DNA from 2 places in the Herbaspirillum sp. NPDC101397 genome. Region 2 is predicted to be linked to the other one. Evidence: predicted binding sites of a transcription regulator. Region 2 holds the regulator's gene; the other holds the start of a gene.
The links. Region 2 encodes sigma-54, which starts transcription at its own class of promoters, with help from an activator protein. Its sites were predicted from a motif close to TGGCANGNAANCTGCTTT; they were not measured.
Positions count from the first base shown of each region.

Region 1: ACIROW_RS07790 (CmpA/NrtA family ABC transporter substrate-binding protein) is a predicted target of sigma-54. The motif match lies at 1,762-1,779, and genes of this name have one in related genera.

Region 1 covers NZ_JBIWNS010000002.1:667,737-672,151, reverse strand. Annotated here, with positions in the region: gene ACIROW_RS07800 (autotransporter outer membrane beta-barrel domain-containing protein) at 1-516, opposite strand, end outside; gene ACIROW_RS07795 (ANTAR domain-containing response regulator) at 967-1,593, shown strand; gene ACIROW_RS07790 (CmpA/NrtA family ABC transporter substrate-binding protein) at 2,031-3,203, shown strand; gene ntrB (nitrate ABC transporter permease) at 3,288-4,202, shown strand; gene ACIROW_RS07780 (ABC transporter ATP-binding protein) at 4,268-4,415, shown strand, end outside.
Region 2 covers NZ_JBIWNS010000004.1:84,897-89,311, forward strand. Annotated here, with positions in the region: gene lptA (lipopolysaccharide transport periplasmic protein LptA) at 1-375, shown strand, start outside; gene lptB (LPS export ABC transporter ATP-binding protein) at 377-1,120, shown strand; gene ACIROW_RS10870 (RNA polymerase factor sigma-54) at 1,154-2,635, shown strand; gene hpf (ribosome hibernation-promoting factor, HPF/YfiA family) at 2,759-3,112, shown strand; gene grxD (Grx4 family monothiol glutaredoxin) at 3,414-3,725, shown strand; gene ACIROW_RS10885 (UbiX family flavin prenyltransferase) at 3,736-4,335, shown strand; gene ACIROW_RS10890 (SDR family oxidoreductase) at 4,384-4,415, opposite strand, start outside.

The DNA.
Region 1 (4,415 bases), on a different contig from region 2:
CAGTGTGGCGGATGCATTGACGTCAATCTTGGCGCGATAGTAGCCGGCGCCGAGTCCGATGCCGAAGACGTCATTGCCTTGTCCGATCCACCACTTGTAGGCCAGCGACGCCATGTCGACCTGGATGTTGGCGTCGCCGTTGGCGTTGAGGGTTGAGCCGGTGCCGACAGGAATGGTGCGGTTGATGGCGCCGCCGTAATTCTTTTTGTACGTGAAATAGTCGAACGACAAGCCCTGGCTGTCGAACAGCAGCAACTCTGCGCGCACGCGCGGCAGGGCGGTGCGATCGCGGTCAATGTCGCCGGACTGATACGAGCCGTATTGGGAGTTGGCATTGACCCGGAAAGTCGGGTCAACATAGTAGGCGCCTGCCGACAAGCTGAAACGATCCAGCGCGGGCGAAGGATCAGCCAGCGCGCTGGCAGAGGTCAGCGCAAGTGCGCTGCCGGCGGCAAAATAAGTAACGAATTGCACGGACTTGCCGACGGCCGGCAGGCAACGAATGCGACGTGACATGGGTAATCTCCTCCTGGCGGAAAGCCGAATCAAAAATAGTGTCCACTGTGCGAAGGCAGTTGACGCAATGGATGTTAACAACCGCCTTGCTTACGGTAGATAGGCGTCTTCCTCAATTTCCTGTAGGAAAAGGCGAGTTGCGCAGTAGGGAATACGGCATGGCGATGCGACCGCGTCACGTTTTTCTGGTTTGATTTTTGCTTGCATGATGCTGACGGTGCAGCAGGCAGAACGCGAAAAGAATGCATCACAAGATGATGGAAAGTGTGCGGCATTTCCAAATGGGTTACTATTCGCCCGCTGCATCCGGGGATATTCGGGCGGGCATGCAGCGTGGAGGTGTGGCAACATGAAGCCGGTGCAATCCGGTATGGGATGTGCCACAGCCACCCAGACCCGTAACGCGTTCAGAATCGATTTACGATGTCCAGGCGAACATTGGAACCTCACATGCGCAATCTACGCATTGTCGTCGTCAACACCATCATCGACCATGCCGATGATGAGACCGACACCGACCTGCAGGAGCAGGCCGAGCGTGGCAAAGCCTTGCGCATCGGCTTGCTGGAGGCCGGCTACAACATCATCGCCTCGCTGCCGGCCGACCTGTACCTGCCCGAGCGCATCGCCCAGCTTCAGCCCGACATGATCATCATCGACGCCGAGTCTGATGCGCGCGACGTGCTCGAGCACATCGTCATCGCCACGCGCGACGAGCGCCGCCCCATCGTCATGTTCACCGAAGACGACAACACCAGCACCATGGAAGCCGCCATGGAAGCCGGCGTCACTGCCTACATCGTGGCCGGATTGCAAGCTGAACGCATCAAGCCGGTGCTCGACGTGGCGCTGGCGCGCTTCCGCCAGGAGCAGAAGCTGCTGACCGAATTGTCCGACACCAAGCACAAGCTGGCCGAACGCAAAGTGATCGAGCGCGCAAAGGGCCTGCTGATGTCCCGCCACAAGCTGTCGGAGGACGAAGCCTATCAAAAGCTGCGCAGCATGGCCATGAACAAGAACCTCAAGCTCTCGGAAATCGCCCAGCGCCTGCTGGACGTCGAAGACTTGCTCGGCTGACACTTTTCCCGCATGCGGCGGCGTGCATGCACCGCCAAATTGGTGCGCAGCACAAAGGCGGTGCGCCTCCACGCTTGCAAACTCCCCTCGCTTTCCTTTCAAACCTGTTACGCCGGATTGTCGCTTTGCCCATGAGCGGCGCGGCTTTTAAGTGTTTTATAAGCTGCTTGGCACGCTCTTTGCTGAATCGTCTGCATTAGCGCAAGGTTTGCGCAATGAACGATCCGGCCAATGGCGGTCGGATCCATCCAAGACAAAGGCGTCTTTCGACATGACTCAGTGCATGCCGAAGGGACGCCTTTTTTTTTGCCGCCGAACAAATGGGGAATGCGATGGAATTCAAAGAGCAAGCGAGCAAGGCCGTGGAAGCTGTGAACGAAGTGGATTTCAAGCGTCGTCAATTGATTCAGACTGCAGGACTTGCAACGGGAGCGAGCATGTTGGGACTAGCCACGGGAGGAGCCTGGGCGGCCGGCTCCGATAAACCGGAGAAGGAAGAAGTGAAGATCGGTTTCATTCCGCTGACCGATTGCGCTTCCGTCGTGATGGCCTCGGTGCTCGGTCTCGACAAGAAATACGGCATCAAGATCGTGCTCAGCAAGGAAGCCTCCTGGGCCGGCGTGCGCGACAAGCTGACCAACGGCGAGCTGGACGCGGCGCACGTGCTCTACGGCCTCATCTATGGCGTGCAGATGGGCATCGGCGGGCAAAAGAAAGACATGGCCGTGCTCATGAACCTGAACAACAATGGCCAGGCCATCACGCTGTCGAAGAAGATCGCCGACAAAGGGGGCGTCGACGGTCCGTCGCTGGCCAAGCTGATGCAAACCGACAAGCGCGAATACACCTTTGCGCAGACTTTCCCGACCGGCACCCACGCGATGTGGCTGTACTACTGGCTGGCCGCCAACGGCATCAATCCGATGAAGGACGCCAAGGTCATTACCGTACCGCCGCCGCAGATGGTGGCCAACATGCGAGTCGGCAACATGGATGGTTTCTGCGTTGGCGAGCCCTGGGGCCACCGCGCGATCGTCGACGGTGTCGGCATCACCGCCACCACCACGCAGGACATCTGGAAAGACCATCCGGAAAAAGTCCTCGGCACCACGCTCGACTTCGCCAAGAAATATCCGAACACCTGCCGCGCCATGATGGCGGCGATCCTCGAGGCCGGAAAATGGATCGACGCCTCGCTGGCCAACAAGAACAAGATGGCCGAAGTGATCGCCGACAAGTCCTACGTCAACACCAGCAAGGACGTCATCGATCAACGCATCATGGGGCGCTACCAGAACGGTCTCGGCAAGACCTGGGACGACCCGAACTACATGAAGTTCTACAACGACGGCGCGGTCAACTTCCCGTACCTGTCGGACGGCATGTGGTTCATGACGCAGCATCGCCGCTGGGGCCTGCTCAAGGACGATCCGGATTACCTGGCCGTGGCCAAGTCGGTCAACCAGATTGATTTGTACAAGGACGCCGCGACCATGACCAAGACCAGCATTCCGAAGGACGTGATGCGTACATCGAAGCTGATGGACGGCACCGTATGGGACGGCAAGAATCCGAAAGCCTACGCCGCTTCGTTCAAGGTCAAGGCCTGAGCGTTTGCGTCGTCAGGCCGATGCAGGCCGACGGATTGCAAGACATCTTGCAGCAGCATCAAGTGATCAAGTGAAGGAATCGATATGAGCGCAGTCATGGAAACGATGATGAACGACAAGCCCGCACCGGCCTCGCCGACAACCACCGCTGCGGCGGCAGCTTCCGTTGCTGCTCCCGCTCCGGCGGTGAAGAAAGTGAAAGCCGCGAAGAGAAACCTGCCGTTTGCAGGCTGGTTCATGAAGGTGTTGCCGCCGTTGACCGGCCTCGCTTTCCTGGTGCTGGTGTGGCAGATCGTCGCCGCCAAGACCGGTAATTTCCCGACGCCGCTGGTGACCTTGCAGGAGGCCATCAAGCTGTTCTCCGATCCGTTCTACCGCACCGGTCCGAACGACCAGGGCATCGGCTGGAACGTACTGGCGTCGCTGCAGCGCGTGGCGATCGGCTTCGGCCTGGCGGCAGTGGTGGGCATTCCGCTGGGCTTCCTGATCGGTCGCGTGCGTTTTTTGTCAGGCATGTTCGGTCCCATCATCAGCTTGCTGAAACCGGTGTCGCCGCTGGCCTGGTTGCCGATCGGCCTGCTCGTGTTCAAGTCGGCCAATCCGGCGGCGATCTGGTCGATCTTCATCTGCTCGATCTGGCCGATGATCATCAACACCGCCGTCGGCGTGCAGCGTGTGCCGCAGGATTACATGAACGTGGCGCGCGTGTTGAATCTGTCGGAATGGAAGATTCTCACCAAGATCCTGTTCCCGTCGGTGCTGCCGTACATGCTGACCGGCGTGCGTCTTGCCATCGGCACCGCCTGGCTGGTGATCGTCGCGGCGGAAATGCTGACCGGCGGCGTCGGCATCGGCTTCTGGGTCTGGGATGAATGGAACAACCTGAACGTGCCGCACATCATCATCGCGATCGTGGTGATCGGCGTGGTGGGCCTGATCCTCGAGCAGCTGCTGGTGGCGCTGGCCAAGGCTTTCACGTATGAAGAAGTCAGCAGTTGAGCAGGTACGGTTTCAATGCAACGCAATGCAATGACTAACGCTTAACAAAGCAACAGGGGATTCTGATGGACATGCATAACAAGTTTATCGACATCAATGGCGTCGAGATGGTGTTCCACACCAAGAAGGGCAGCTTCCATGCGCTGCGCGACATCAACCTGACCGTGCAGAAGGGCGAGTTCATCACGTTGATCGGCCACTCCGGCTGCGGCA
Region 2 (4,415 bases):
CTGATCAAGGCCGGCAAGGTGGTGCTGACCACCGATCCGTCCGGCTATGAACTGGCTATCCTCTATGCGGCGCCCGGCCAGTTGGCCAGCTTCCGCCAGAAACGCGACGGCGGCCCCAACCTGTGGATCGAAGGCCAGGCCGAACGCATCGAATACAGCGAGAAGACTGAAATCTCGAAACTGTTTACGCGCGCCCACATGCAGCGCATGGACGGCCCGCGCGTGACCGATGAAGTCAACGGCGAGTTCATCTCCTACGACAGCCGTGCCGAGTTCTATTCGGTCAACAACACCAACACCGGCGAAAGCAAACCCGGCGGCGGTCGCATCACCGCGATCATCCAGCCGCGCGTCGATTCTTCGAAGGGCCAATAAGATGGCGATCAGTTCTCTCGTAGTACGCGGATTGCAAAAGAGCTATGGCGCGCGGCAGGTCGTTCGCGACGTCTCGCTCGAAGTCGCCAGCGGCGAAGTGGTCGGCCTGCTCGGCCCCAACGGCGCCGGCAAGACCACCTCGTTTTACATGATCGTCGGCCTGGTGCCGTCCGACGGCGGCGAGATCGATCTCGACGGTTCGGCGATTTCTCGGCTGCCTATCCACGAGCGCGCGCAGCTCGGCCTGTCTTATCTGCCGCAGGAAGCCTCGGTGTTCCGCAAGCTCAACGTGGAAGACAACATCCGCGCCGTACTGGAACTGCGCAAGGAAAACGGCAAGTCGCTCAGCCGTGATGAAATCGAAGGCCGCCTCAACAGCCTGTTGCACGAATTGCAGATCGAGAAGCTGCGCGAAAGCCCGGCACTGTCGTTGTCCGGCGGCGAACGCCGGCGTGTCGAAATCGCCCGTGCGCTGGCGACCGATCCGCGCTTCGTGCTGCTCGACGAACCATTCGCCGGTATCGATCCGATCGCCGTGATCGAGATCCAGCGCATCGTGCGCTTCCTCAAGGAACGCGGCATCGGCGTGCTCATCACAGACCACAACGTGCGCGAGACCCTGGGCATTTGCGATCGCGCCTACATCATCAACCAGGGCACCGTGCTGGCCAGCGGCAGCCCTGACGACATCATCGCCGATGAGTCCGTCCGCCGCGTGTATCTGGGCGAACACTTCCGCATGTAATCCGCAGGCAATACGCTGCCAACTGAAAACTGAATGAAACAATCCCTCCAGCTTCGCACCTCTCAGCATCTGGCATTGACGCCGCAGTTGCAGCAGTCGATCCGTTTGCTGCAGCTGTCGACGCTGGAACTGCACCAGGAACTGGAACAGATCCTGTCGGACAATCCGCTGCTGGAACGCCTCGACGATGCGCTCGACAATTCCGTGCGGCTGCTTGCCGACGGCGCCCTCAGCAGCCCGTCTTCGGCGCAGGCGGAGCCGGTCGAAAACAGCGCCGCCAGCGCTGCACCCGCGGAAGGCGAAGCCGGCGATCCGCAGGACAGCGCAAGCGGCGACGAGCATGCGAGCGGCGATGCCGACTGGAGCTTCGACGACGTCGCCCGCACCGGCAAGACACCCGACGACGAAGACTCGCGTCCGCAACTCGAAGCCCACGACGTCACGCTGCGCGAACACCTGCAGGAGCAGACCCGCCTGACCGTGCGCAGCTTGCGCGACCGTGCGCTGATCGAACTGATCGTCGATGCGATTGACGACCATGGCTATCTCGAAGAATCGCTGGAAGAAATCCACGCGCGCCTGCCCGAAGAACTGGAAATCGAACTTGACGAACTGACCATTGCACTGAAGCTGCTGCAGAGCTTCGAGCCGGCCGGCGTCGGCGCGCGTAGCGCCTCCGAATGCCTGGCGCTGCAGGTCCGGCGCTTGCCGAAAGTTGCCTTTGTCACACGCCGGCTGGCGCTGACCATCGTTGAAGATTACCTGGCGCTGTTCGCCCAGCGTGATTTCAATAAAATCAAGAAAGCGCTCGGTTGCGACGATGAAGACCTGCGCGAGGCGCAAGCCGTGATTCGCCAGTGCCATCCACATCCCGGCGCCATGTTTGCATCGGGCCGATCCGACTACGTGGTGCCCGACGTGATTGTCAAAGCGTCCAAGGACGGCTGGCAGGTTTTGCTCAACCACGACGTGATGCCACGGCTGCGCGTCAACGCCATGTACGCCAACGCACTCAAGCAAGCCAAGGGCGACGGCTCGCTCGGTTCGCAGCTGCAGGAAGCCAAGTGGCTGATCAAAAATATGCGTCAGCGCTTCGACACAATTTTGCGTGTCGCCCAGGCAATTGTTGAGAGGCAACGCAACTTTTTTTCACATGGCGCCGTTGCCATGAGACCCCTTGTGTTGCGCGAAATAGCTGATACACTGGGTCTACACGAGAGCACTATTTCTCGTGTAACGACTCAGAAGTACATGCTGACCCCGCATGGCATGTTTGAGTTGAAATACTTCTTCGGCAGCCACGTCGCAACAGAAACCGGAGGTGAAGCTTCCTCCACTGCGATACGGGCTCTCATCAAACAACTGATAGGAGCAGAAGACCCTAAGAACCCACTCTCTGATAGCAAGATTGCAGATATGTTGGCGGAACAGGGCATGGTGGTGGCGCGACGTACCGTCGCGAAATACCGCGAAGTGCTCAAAATTCCGCCGGTGAATCTCCGCAAATCTCTGTAAGTTTTTCTGTAGCAAAGCATCGTTGCTGTGTTCTGTTGAGTTCGGGTGTTTTGTTCTGGTGCTGCCTGCAAGCAACCGGACAATGCGTAAGAACCTCCAGCAATCTCACGATAGGAGTGCTGTATGAATCTGACCATTAGTGGCCATCATCTCGATTTGACCCCCGCCATCCGCGAGTACGTGCAAAACAAGCTGACGCGCATCAAGCGCCACTTTGACCATGTGATCGACATCAGTGTCATTCTCAGCGTAGACAAGCTGACCGAAAAAGAAAAACGCCAGAAGGCAGAAATAAACGTTCATATCAAGGGGAAAGACCTGCATGCCGAGAGCATTGCACACGACCTGTACGCCGCCATTGACATGCTGATCGACAAACTGGATCGCCAGGTGATCAAGCACAAGGACCGCGTGCAAAACCATCACTCGATGGCAAAACGCCTGCCGGAAGAACCGTTGCCCGCAGCTGCCTCGTGATAGCCAACTAGCCGGCGGACTGGACCGGCACCAAAAAAAGGGCGCGCAAGCGCCCTTTCTTGTTTCTGCAACGACAACTTCATCGCGTATTTTCAATATCTTTCAAAATCTTTTACACTTTTTCCCCACCTGCCTCGCAAGGCATCTCTTGCAATCCTGCAAATCATTTACATGTTGGTCACAGCAGCCCACCCGCGCCGTGTTGCCTGAAAGACATTCCCCTGTGCAACGGCACTCTCCCAACGCGCACGCCCGCTTTTTCATATAATGGCGGCATTGCGAACTTTTTGAAGGTGTAGTCATGAGCGAAGTCCAATCCTGGATCAAGGAAACCGTTACCCAAAACCCTGTCGTGCTGTTCATGAAGGGCACCGCGCAATTCCCGCAGTGTGGCTTCTCGGGCAAGGCGATCCAACTGCTCAAGGCCAGCGGCGCGGAAAACATCGTCACCGTCAACGTGCTGGAAAGCGCCGACGTGCGCCAGGGCATCAAGGAATACTCGAACTGGCCGACCATCCCTCAGTTGTACGTCAAGGGCGAATTCATCGGCGGCTCCGACATCCTGAGCGAAATGTACGAATCGGGCGAACTGCAAACCCTGTTCAAGGGCTGATCCCCTGTCCATCGCGACAAATTCCGCACCGCCGCGCCGCCGCCTGATCGTCGCCATCACCGGCGCGACCGGCGTGGCGTACGGCGTGCGCCTGCTGGGCGTGCTGCGCGACGCCGGTGTGGAAACCCATCTGCTGGTATCCGAAGCCGGCGTGCTGAACCTGCATCAGGAACTCGACATGAGCCGCAAGGACGTCGAGGCGCTGGCCGACGTGGTCCATCCGGTGCGCGATGTCGGCGCTTCGATCGCCAGCGGTTCATTCACGTCCTCGGGCATGATCGTTGCGCCCTGTTCGATGAAGACGCTCGCCGCCATCGCCAACGGCCTGTCCGACAATCTCATCTCGCGCGCCGCCGACGTGGTCCTGAAAGAACGCCGCCGCCTGGTGCTGATGGTGCGCGAAACGCCGTTCAATCTCGCCCACCTGCGCAACATGACCAGCGTCACCGAAATGGGCGGCATCATCTTCCCGCCCCTGCCCGGTTTCTATCATCGCCCACAATCCATCGAGGAAATGATCGACCACACGCTGGGCCGCGTGCTTGACCTCTACGACATTGCGCATGCGCTGACACCGCGCTGGGCCGGTCTAAAAAACCAGCAGACATAAAAAAAACGCTGCCTTGAGAGCAGCGTTTTTTCTTTGCGGAAGAGCGTATCAACCTCGACCGATGAACGGCATCTTGGTCG